3 regions of the Hymenobacter seoulensis genome follow, and region 3 is predicted to be linked to each of the others. Evidence: riboswitches for the same ligand, from Rfam matches in the RefSeq annotation. Region 3 holds a riboswitch; each other region holds the start of a gene.
The links. A riboswitch is a leader RNA that binds a small molecule or an ion and turns the genes downstream of it on or off. The one in region 3 is predicted to bind S-adenosylmethionine.
Positions count from the first base shown of each region.

Region 1: it holds a riboswitch for S-adenosylmethionine, as region 3 does, so the genes downstream of both, ACYVHC_RS10800 (O-acetylhomoserine aminocarboxypropyltransferase/cysteine synthase family protein) here and ACYVHC_RS02290 (homoserine dehydrogenase) in region 3, are expected to answer to the same signal.
Region 2: it holds a riboswitch for S-adenosylmethionine, as region 3 does, so the genes downstream of both, ACYVHC_RS14280 (phosphoadenosine phosphosulfate reductase family protein) here and ACYVHC_RS02290 (homoserine dehydrogenase) in region 3, are expected to answer to the same signal.

Region 1 is NZ_BAAGWD010000002.1:693,382-696,629, forward strand. It holds gene metX (homoserine O-acetyltransferase family protein) at 1-319, opposite strand, end outside; gene ACYVHC_RS10800 (O-acetylhomoserine aminocarboxypropyltransferase/cysteine synthase family protein) at 519-1,907, opposite strand; SAM riboswitch class I at 2,296-2,409, opposite strand; gene ACYVHC_RS10805 (LysM peptidoglycan-binding domain-containing protein) at 2,770-3,066, opposite strand.
Region 2 is NZ_BAAGWD010000003.1:143,960-147,207, forward strand. It holds gene ACYVHC_RS14275 (lipopolysaccharide biosynthesis protein) at 1-860, shown strand, start outside; SAM riboswitch class I at 1,182-1,273, shown strand; gene ACYVHC_RS14280 (phosphoadenosine phosphosulfate reductase family protein) at 1,589-2,365, shown strand; gene cysD (sulfate adenylyltransferase subunit CysD) at 2,423-3,248, shown strand, end outside.
Region 3 is NZ_BAAGWD010000001.1:515,061-518,308, forward strand. It holds gene ACYVHC_RS02290 (homoserine dehydrogenase) at 1-1,196, opposite strand, end outside; SAM riboswitch class I at 1,393-1,506, opposite strand; gene ACYVHC_RS02295 (dihydrolipoamide acetyltransferase family protein) at 1,739-3,157, shown strand; gene ACYVHC_RS02300 (hypothetical protein) at 3,247-3,248, shown strand, end outside.

The DNA of each region.
Region 1 (3,248 bases), on a different contig from region 3:
CCTGATATGGTGCTTGCTCCGTGTCGGCATCAGCAGAGGCTGGACCGGTTGTGCCGTAGCAGGAGCCTAGTACATTGGCGCACACAATAAACCAGTCGGCGGGGTCGAAATAACAGCCCGGTCCTACTAGCCCCGGCCACCAGCTCAGCACATCAGAGTTAGCCGTGAGGGCATGGCACACCCATAGCACATTGTCGCGGGAGGCATTTAGGCGCCCGTAGGTATGGTAGGTTACGTTCACCTGAGGCAATATGGCGCCGCTTTCCAGCCGAAGTGGCCTAGGCAAACGAAACAGGTGTGGTTCTTCTTCGGAAGGCATGGTACTAGGGCAATTTCAAAGTCAATAGCCTGCGGGCGGAGCCGATTCTGCCCGGCTCCGCCCCGGCTGTAGTGCGGGCGGCGTTGGTCCTCGGCTTCCTCTCTCCTGAAAGCCCAGGCACCAGCCCGCGCGCTGCGTTGCTGGAAGCTGATCCGAGCCGCTCTCTCACCTGCGGCCCGGCATCAACCCCTCTCAAGTATCAGACTTCCAGCGTGGCAACGTGTTCGGTTTCGGGTTCGGGTAGGAGGGTGCTGCCACTCTCCCCGGAAGGAATAGTAGCTGCCGTGCGCACGGCGTCAAAGGCTAGGGTCAAATCCGCCCGAATGTCTTCGAAGTGCTCCGTGCCCAACGACAGGCGCAGCAACGTGGGTGTTACGCCGGCTGCCCGCTGCTCTGCCTCAGAAAGCTGCTGGTGCGTGGTAGCCGAGGGTTGAATAATCAGCGTTTTAGAGTCGCCAACGTTGGCCAGGTGGCTGATTAGCTTCAGGTTATCAATGAACTGTATAGCGGTTTCCTTGGTGCCTTTGATGGCGAAGGTGAGCACGCCGCCGTAGCCGCGCTTCAGGTACTTCTGGGCCAGCGTGTGGTACGGGCTGCTCTTCAGGCCGGGATAGTTCACGGCTTCTACCTGCGGATGTTGCTCTAGCCAAGTAGCAATGCGCAGGGCATTTTCCACGGTGCGGTCTACGCGCAGGCTTAGGGTTTCGAGGCCTTGCAGCAACAGGAAAGAGTTGAACGGGCTCTGCGAAGGGCCAAAATCGCGCAGGCCTTCTACCCGGGCCCGAATGATGAAAGCAATGTTGCCGAACGGGCCACCTTTGCCGAATACCTCATTAAAAACGAGGCCGTGGTAGCCCTCCGAGGGCTCCGTGAATTGCGGGAACTTGCCGTTGCCGAAGTCATATTTGCCGCCGTCTACAATCACGCCGCCAATGCTGGTGCCGTGGCCACCAATCCATTTTGTGGCCGACTCAACTACAATGTGCGCGCCGTGCTCCAGTGGCCGGAACAGGTAGCCCCCGGCTCCAAACGTATTGTCCACAATGAGTGGCAGATCGTGCTTATTGGCAATGGCGGCAATGCGCTCAAAATCCGGAATGCTGAAGCTCGGGTTACCGATGGTTTCGAGGTAAAGCGCCTTGGTATTTTCGTCGATCAGAGCTTCAAATTCGCTAGGCTGGTCGCCGTTGGCAAAGCGCACCTCAATGCCCAACCGCTTGAACGCCACCTTGAACTGGTTGTAAGTGCCGCCATACAAGTGCGTAGTGCTCACGAAGTTGTCGCCGGCCTGCAGAATGTTGTTGAGGGCAATAAACTGCGCCGCCTGCCCCGAAGAAACAGCCAGTGCCGCTACGCCACCTTCCAGCGCGGCTATGCGCTGCTCGAACACGTCGGTGGTGGGGTTCATCAAGCGGGTATAGATGTTGCCGAACTCCTTCAGGGCAAACAGGTTAGCACCGTGCTCGGCATTCTTGAATACGTAGCTGGTCGTCTGATAAATCGGAACGGCGCGGGACCCGGTTACGGGGTCGGGCTGCTGGCCGGCGTGGAGTTGGAGGGTCTCGAAGTGAGCGTTCTGCGTGGACATAGCAAGGCTGGTTAGCAGGAAGTTGGATATGAAGGAAGGGAGCGTAAACCGCTACAGTGGGGGCTACGCAAGGGCGTAGCAGGAGCCGGGCTGAAGTCAGCAACCTGTGAGGGCGAGCTGAGCAAACAGACGAGCCAGGCGACGCTGCCTAGGCAGCACCAGGGGCCAAAGCCCAGGAAACAGGGGAGGGGAGAAGCTGGGCCGCCGTGCGTGGGCTAGCTACAGCAACAACAAGCGCCGCTACAGCAGCGCATTCGCATTCGCCAAGCAGCGTGGGCGGCTACAGAAGCCCTAGAAACGCAGGTAAGCGGCTGGGCAGTAAGCAACAAAGCAGACTGGGCAGCAGCGGAAGGAAGGGCGAAAGCGAAGGTGTTTTCCATGGCACTCTGAGTTATATGCCCCGCCGCCGAATGGCTGGTCGGGCAGGAATTGGCACCTTTCGCGCGGTCGAAGGTTGCCAGTGGGTCAGGGAGCCTGTTCTCTCGCCACTTCTGTATAAATCTTTGAAAACTGCCCCGCCGCGAGCGGGAGAGTACCTAGTTGGTATTGCAAAGGTATAGGCCTAGTTTCGATATATGCAATAGCTAGTGAAAATAATTTTTAATCAGCCGATACTGCTAATATGCTTATGCTGCGTTAAGATGAGTAGCCGTCAACTTGTTGATTGGCAGGCACTAATAGATGCAGGCAACAAGCTGTCTTTTCTGCTCCTGTTGAGCAGAGGGTACACTTTAGGCAACAGTGAGCCTTAGTCTCTGTGGGCCATACCACCATCCGAAACATATTACAGGGAACTTTAGAAACACAGAAAAGCCACCTTGTAAGAGGTGGCTTTTTTGGATATTTCGAAGCTAGAGAAATGCTAGAGCTTGGGCAGCGTCAGTACCTGTCCTACTTCAATTAGGTCGGGATTCGAGCCGATAACGCTTTTGTTGGCGTCATAAATCTGGTGCCACTTGGCCGCGTCGCCGTAATGGCGCTTGGCAATTTTCGAAAGCGAGTCGCCGCTTACTACGGTATAGGTATCGCCCTGAGTAGTAGTAGCTGCGGCCTGGTTGGCGTTGCCAAAAAAATCGGTGGCACCACCCGCTGCCGGAGGAGTAGTAGGCTGAACAGGCTTCTTATCGCCGTCGTTAGAAAGGAAATCAAACAGTCCCATAGCAGTAAGTCAGTTTAGTTGTGAGAGGGGAATTGACCGAGAATCAGCACGATGCACTGGTCTGGTTTGCCTCTCTTACGCTTGATAATGCAATAAGTTGTAGCCGGACTGTAGCGCGAACATCTTGGGGAATGCTGCCGTAAGAGTGGCAATGCTGACCTAGCAGCCTGGTTATCCAGGAG
Region 2 (3,248 bases), on a different contig from region 3:
CGAAGGCGGCACTGCAAGTGCAGCCGCTGCGCAGCATCCTGAGCTTTGGGGCGTTTGCACTGTTAGCCAATATTTCGGGCACCATCATCATGAACATTGATACCATTATGGTGGGCTCCCAACTGAATCTGGCGGCCGCTGGTGTGTACGGCATTGCCTTTTTCATCAGCACAGCCCTCACGCTGCCAGCTCGCTCGCTCAACAAAATTGCCTTTCCGCTGCTAGCCGATTACTGGAAAGAACAGGCCCTGCCTAAAATGGCCGCTTTTTACCGCGACACTACCCGTCTCAACACGGTGCTGGGCTGCTACCTTGCTCTGGGCATTGGCCTGAACCTCGACTTCATCTATGGCCTCATGCACAACCCCGCCCTAACAGCTGGCACTACGGCCGTGCTGGTACTGCTAGCGGCGCGTCTGTTTGATGGCATCACGGGCCTCAATGGGCTAATTGTAGTTACCTCCCCGCGCTACCGCTACGACCTGGTGTTCAATGTGTCGCTGGCGCTCGTTACAATCGGGCTCAATGCCTTGCTGATTCCCATACTAGGTTTGCTGGGGGCGGCAGTGGCATTTTTACTCGCTATTGTAAGCATCAACCTGGCCCGCACGTGGTTTGTGTGGCGCAGCTTCCGGATGCAACCATTCACGTGGCGCATCCCGCTGATATTGGGAATTGCAGCCGCGGCAGGCCTGGCTGGCTGGCTAATTCCGGCGCTAGGCTCTCCCTTCCTGACTATGCTTTTGCGCTCTGCCACCCTCACGATAGTGTACGCTGCCCTGCTACTCGTCACAAATTCTGCCCCCGAGGCCAACGTATTTTTAAGCAAGTTACAGGCTCGTTTTCAGCCGAAACGCTAATTGCACAATACTTATGTGGGGCGAAGTTACTAGGCCTATGTAACGGGCAAACCGCTTCTTATTCTGGGCTGGCCAATAGCTTACTCAAAAGTGTATTTCATGCAGGTTTACGGCAGAAGAACACCTAGTAGCTTTCGCTTAATCATCCATCTGTAGCAGTGTAACTTTTCTAGTGTTCTGCTTCTGTTGCGGCGGCTGCCCAGAGGACAAGAACACGGGTGCATTGCTAGAAAATATGCACCTGTTGAAAAAATAAAATTTGGAAGTGTAAAATTCCGGCAGCTACTTTTGCCATACCAATTCTTTCCCCACAAAGGATTGTTTTTATACAGAGGCGCGGAGAGACAGGCTCGACGAAACGCCGGCAACCAGCGGACCATCCGAAACGGTGCCAACTCCTGACCATATAAAAACAACTAGCCGTGAACCGCTTGTCCAACTCCGCTACTCTATCCGCCACTGCCTTTGCTCTACAGCATGGGTGTTGTGCTATGATGGGTATGCCGTGTTGTTGTTAGCCACTCACCTCCTTCTTTTTTCTGGTTTGTGCGCGCAACAGCTCGGCTGACACGGTGCTACGTGTAGGCTGACTTCGTGCGTACGCCCGGCTTTTTCGCCCGGCCGAAAGCTAGTGTGCCGTACCAACTACGTGGCCGCAGCTCCGCCTAGGGTCATTCCTGACCGAAACCTCCGCCCCGCGCTGGCTGGTTTCCCCTCCCCTTCTTGCTATGTCCGCAGCAGATGCTGCGCCGGCCGTTCGCGCCTTGCTCGACGACCTGCGCCCCCGGCTGATTCAGGCTACTGCCCTGGAGCGGCTACGCCTCGTGGCTGAAACCTTCCCCGAGCAGGCCGTTTTCTCGACCTCCTTCGGCCTAGAAGACCAGATCATCAGCCACTTTATTTTCGCTAATCACCTCCCCATTCAGGTATTCACGCTTGACACTGGGCGTAATTTTCAGGAGACATACTCCGTCTGGAACAAGACCCTGCTCAAGTACGAGCAGCCCATTGCGGTATTTTATCCGGAGCGGGAAAGCGTGGAGCAGTTGATGCTTACCAAAGGCCCCAACAGCTTCTATGAAAGCGTGGACAACCGCAAGGAGTGCTGCTTTATCCGGAAAGTGGAGCCCCTGAACCGGGCGCTAGCGGGTAAAGCAGCCTGGGTCACTGGCATCCGCGCCGAGCAGTCGCAGAACCGGCAAACCATGGACCCGCTGGAGTGGGACGCGGCGCATAACCTCGTAAAAATCCACCCGCTCTTCGACTGGACCTGGGAGCAGGCCGTGGCCTTTACCCAAGAGCACCATGTGCCCGTGAACACGCTGCACCAACAGGGCTTTGTAAGCATTGGCTGTGCCCCTTGCACCCGCGCCATCAGGCCCGGCGAGGATTTCCGGGCCGGCCGCTGGTGGTGGGAAGACCTTTCGGCTAAGGAATGCGGCCTACATGCCACCGCCCACCATAATGGCCCCGATCCGGTAGTGGAGCCCGTCCCGGCCGGCTAGAGGTAAGCTTGGCACTTCCTGTTGAGCGCCCAACATCAACACTGAACACCCGACTATATGAGTACCCCAACTTTTGATTATCTCGACCGGCTTGAAGCGGAAGCCATCCACATCCTGCGGGAAGTGGCCGGCCAGTTTGAGCGCCCAGCCCTGCTGTTTTCGGGTGGCAAAGACTCCATTGTGCTGACGCGCCTCGCGGAAAAAGCTTTCCGCCCGGGCCGTTTTCCCTTCCCGCTGGTGCACGTAGATACCGGCCACAACTTTCCCGAGGTACTAGCTTACCGCGACCAGCTAGCCGCCGAGTTGGGCGAGAAACTCATTGTGCGCAAGGTGGAGGATACTATAAAGCGGCAGCGCCTACGCGAGCCAGGCGGCAAGTACCCCAGCCGCAACCAGCTCCAGACCTACACGCTTCTGGAGGTAATTGAGGAGTTTGAGTTTGACGCCTGCATTGGTGGGGCCCGCCGCGACGAGGAAAAGGCCCGCGCCAAGGAGCGCATTTTCTCCGTGCGAGATGAGTTTGGCCAGTGGGACCCCAAGCGCCAGCGCCCCGAGCTCTGGAATGTGTACAATGGCCGCATCCAGAAGGGCGAAAACGTGCGCGTGTTCCCCATCTCCAACTGGACGGAGCTGGACGTGTGGCGCTATATCCAGCGCGAAAACATTGCCCTGCCCGACATCTACTTCGGCCACGAGCGCACCTGCGTGGTACTCCCTACGGGCCAGCTGCTCGGCCTCTCGGAACACCTGCGCCTCGATGACGACGATGAAATTGTGACCCGGCAAGTGCGCTTCCGCACCGTGGGCGACTCTACCTGCACGGCCGCTGTGGAAAGCGACGCCAGCACCGTCGAGGACATCATCCAGGACCTGCTGCTGGCCA
Region 3 (3,248 bases):
CGCAACGGACTAGGCAACCGCACCACGCAAACCCCGGGGGCCCGCAGCCACGCCGCCTGCGCTAGCTGTGCTAGCCCAATGGTACCCGTAAGGTAGTGGCCGCGCTTACTGGACCGGAACTGCTCGTACACGTGGCTGAAATCAGCTACCTCAGGAATAACTTCATCCGTAAAAGTCACCAGCACATCCAACTCGGCGGCAGTGGCCAAGGCCAGGGCGTTCTGCTGATGCAGTTTCTTGTACTCGTAGCGGTAGCCGTAGGTCAGGGCCGAAAGGTCGCTGAGAACGGCAGAGGCGGTGGGGAATGCACCCGCGCCCCGGCCCAGAAAAAACTGCCGGTCAGCAAAGCTGCTTTGCGTGATAAGACCATTGTACTCGTCGTGCACACGGGCCAGCTCGTGCTCAGGTGTTACCAGCGTAGGCAGCACCGCCGCCGCAATAGTGCCATCGGGTAGGCGCCGGCCTTCCGCCACCAGTTTCAGCGCGTAGCCCTTCTCTTTGGCGTAAGCCGTTGCTAAAGGGCTCAGGCGGTCAATGCCCAGCGTCAGGAGCTGCTCAGGCGCTACTACCAACCCGAAGGCATGCGTCAGGAGCAGTATGAGCTTGTTGCGGGCGTCAAGGCCTTCTACATCCAGAGCCGGGTTGCTTTCCGCGAAACCAAGCGCCTGAGCCTGCCCCAAGGCCTCCGCAAACGACAGCGCGTCGCGGTGCATGGCCGTGAGAATGTAATTGGTGGAGCCATTGATGATGCCCTCCACTGACTCTAGCAGGTCGTTGTCGTAATATTCCTCTAGGTTGCGGATGACGGGCAGGCTAGCGCAGGCAGCAGCCTCGTAGAGCAGGGGCGTGCCGGTTTCGCGCTGTAGCTGAATAAGCTCGGGCAGGTGCTCGGCCAGCATTTTTTTATTGGCCGTGACTACCGCTTTACCGCGGCGCAGGGCTTCCGTCACAATCAAATAGGCCTCGTCGGCGTCATCAATCAGCTCTACAATCACGTTGAGTGAAGAATCTTGGAGCAGCTCCTGGCGGTCGAAGGTGAACAGGGCCGCCGGAAGTGGGCGGACTTTCTCCCGGTTTTTAACCCCAATACGCCCGATGCTGGCCCGCAGCCCCGGCGTACGCTCCAGCACGGTGTGCAGGCCCTGGCCTACTACTCCAAACCCAAACAGGCCAATGCGAATATCTTTGCGACTCATACCAATTGTGTGAATGTCAGCCCGCTAGGGTGCATGCAAGCACTACCCCCTACCGACGACTATGAATGGATGTTGATGCACTCAACGCCCTCATTTCACTCGGCACTTAGTCAAGAGTTCTCACCGAAAAGGCACAAAAAAAGCCCTTCCGATAAGTCAGAAGAGCTACACCCGCTGCAGACGGGGAACATCTTGTAACTTATCTTTTCTCGGGTAGCCGAAGCTGTTCCGAGACAGGATTTAGCACCTGGTATTGCTACTGGTTGCTAAGGCATCACAGGGCCTGTCCCTCCGCCTTTCTTGATAAGTGCCCCGTGAAAGGGGCGCGGGGCAAATATACAACCCAATTTTTCTCACGCAATTTTGGCGGCGAAAGGCCCATGTACCAACCTCACTAGCCCCCAGCCGTAGCTACACCCATTTTCGGATACACGGCCGGGCTTTGCGAGGCGTTGAGGCTTTCTGTTACCTTTGAGTCCGCAACTCCCCAGTCCGCATAGCAAAACCCTCCCACCCCATAACCCAACCCTACCCCCAACCGCATGGCACGAGTGGAAATGACGATGCCCAAGATGGGCGAATCCATCATGGAAGGCACCGTCCTGAAATGGCTCAAACAAGTAGGCGACTCCATCGACCAAGATGAATCGGTGCTGGAAGTAGCCACCGATAAGGTAGATACCGAAGTTCCAGCCCTGCACGCCGGCATCCTCCAGGAAATTCTGGTTCAGGAAGGCCAAGTAGTGGCCGTTGGCGCCCCCATCGCCATTATTGAAACCGATACCGCTAGCGCTGGCACCGCCGCTCCTACGGCCGCTGCCGAAATTCCGGCTCCTTCTGCCAATGGCGCCGAAAAGACTACCGCTGAGGTTCCCTATCTCCCCGAGACCGGCGACCCGCAGGCCAACCCTGCGCAAGCCGTAGCAGCCCAGCCCCAGACGGGCCGTTTCTACTCGCCGCTGGTGCTCAGCATCGCCCGCGAAGAAGGCATCTCCATGGCCGACCTGGAGTACCTGCCCGGTACTGGCAGCGAGGGCCGCGTTACCAAAAAAGACATTCTCGATTACGTAGCAGCTGGCAAGAAACCCCTAGGTCAGGCAGCGGCTGCAACCCCGGCGGCTCAGCCTCAGGCCGTGGCTCCTGCACCGCAAGCGCCGGCTTCGCAGCCCGCTGCCCAGCCCGCTCCGGCGTCAGCACCCCAGTCTTCATCTGCTGCTATAACACCTTCTAAATCAGTTCCTTCCATTAGCGGAAATCAAGAACTGATTGAGATGGACCGCATGCGCAAAATGATTGCCCAGCGCATGGTGGACTCCAAGAAGATTTCGCCCCACGTGACTTCTTTTGTGGAGGCCGACGTGACCGACATCGTGAACTGGCGCAACAAACATAAGGATGCCTACAAGAAGCGCGAAGGCGAAAACCTGACCTTCACGCCCATCTTCATTCAGGCCATTGCGCGCGCCATCCAGGACTTCCCGATGATCAACGTCTCGATTGAGGGCGACTACATCATCAAGAAGCGTGACATCAATGTGGGTGTGGCCGTGGCCCTGCCCTCCGGCAACCTCATCGTGCCGGTCATTCATAACGCCGACCAGCTGAACCTGAACGGCCTCAGCAAAAAGGTAAACGACCTGGCCAACCGGGCCCGCGCTAACAAGCTGAAGCCCGAAGATCTGGAAGGTGGCACCTACACCGTTTCTAACGTAGGTTCCTTCGGCAACGTGATGGGCACGCCTATCATCATGCAGCCGCAGGTAGCTATTATGGCCGTGGGCGCTATCAAGAAGAAGCCGGCCGTTATCGAGACGCCGCAGGGTGATTTGATTGGCGTGCGTCACTTCATGTTCCTCTCGCATAGCTATGACCACCGCGTGGTAGATGGCTCGCTGGGTGGCATGTTCGTGCGCCGTGTGGCCGACTACCTAGAGCAGTTCGACCCGAACACGACTATCTAATTACAGCACATAAGCAGTGGAGGGTTGGTTGATGAGGCGCTAGCTCGCCTTACCAACCAACCCTCCCGCTTTTCCAGCCCTTGCCTGCCAT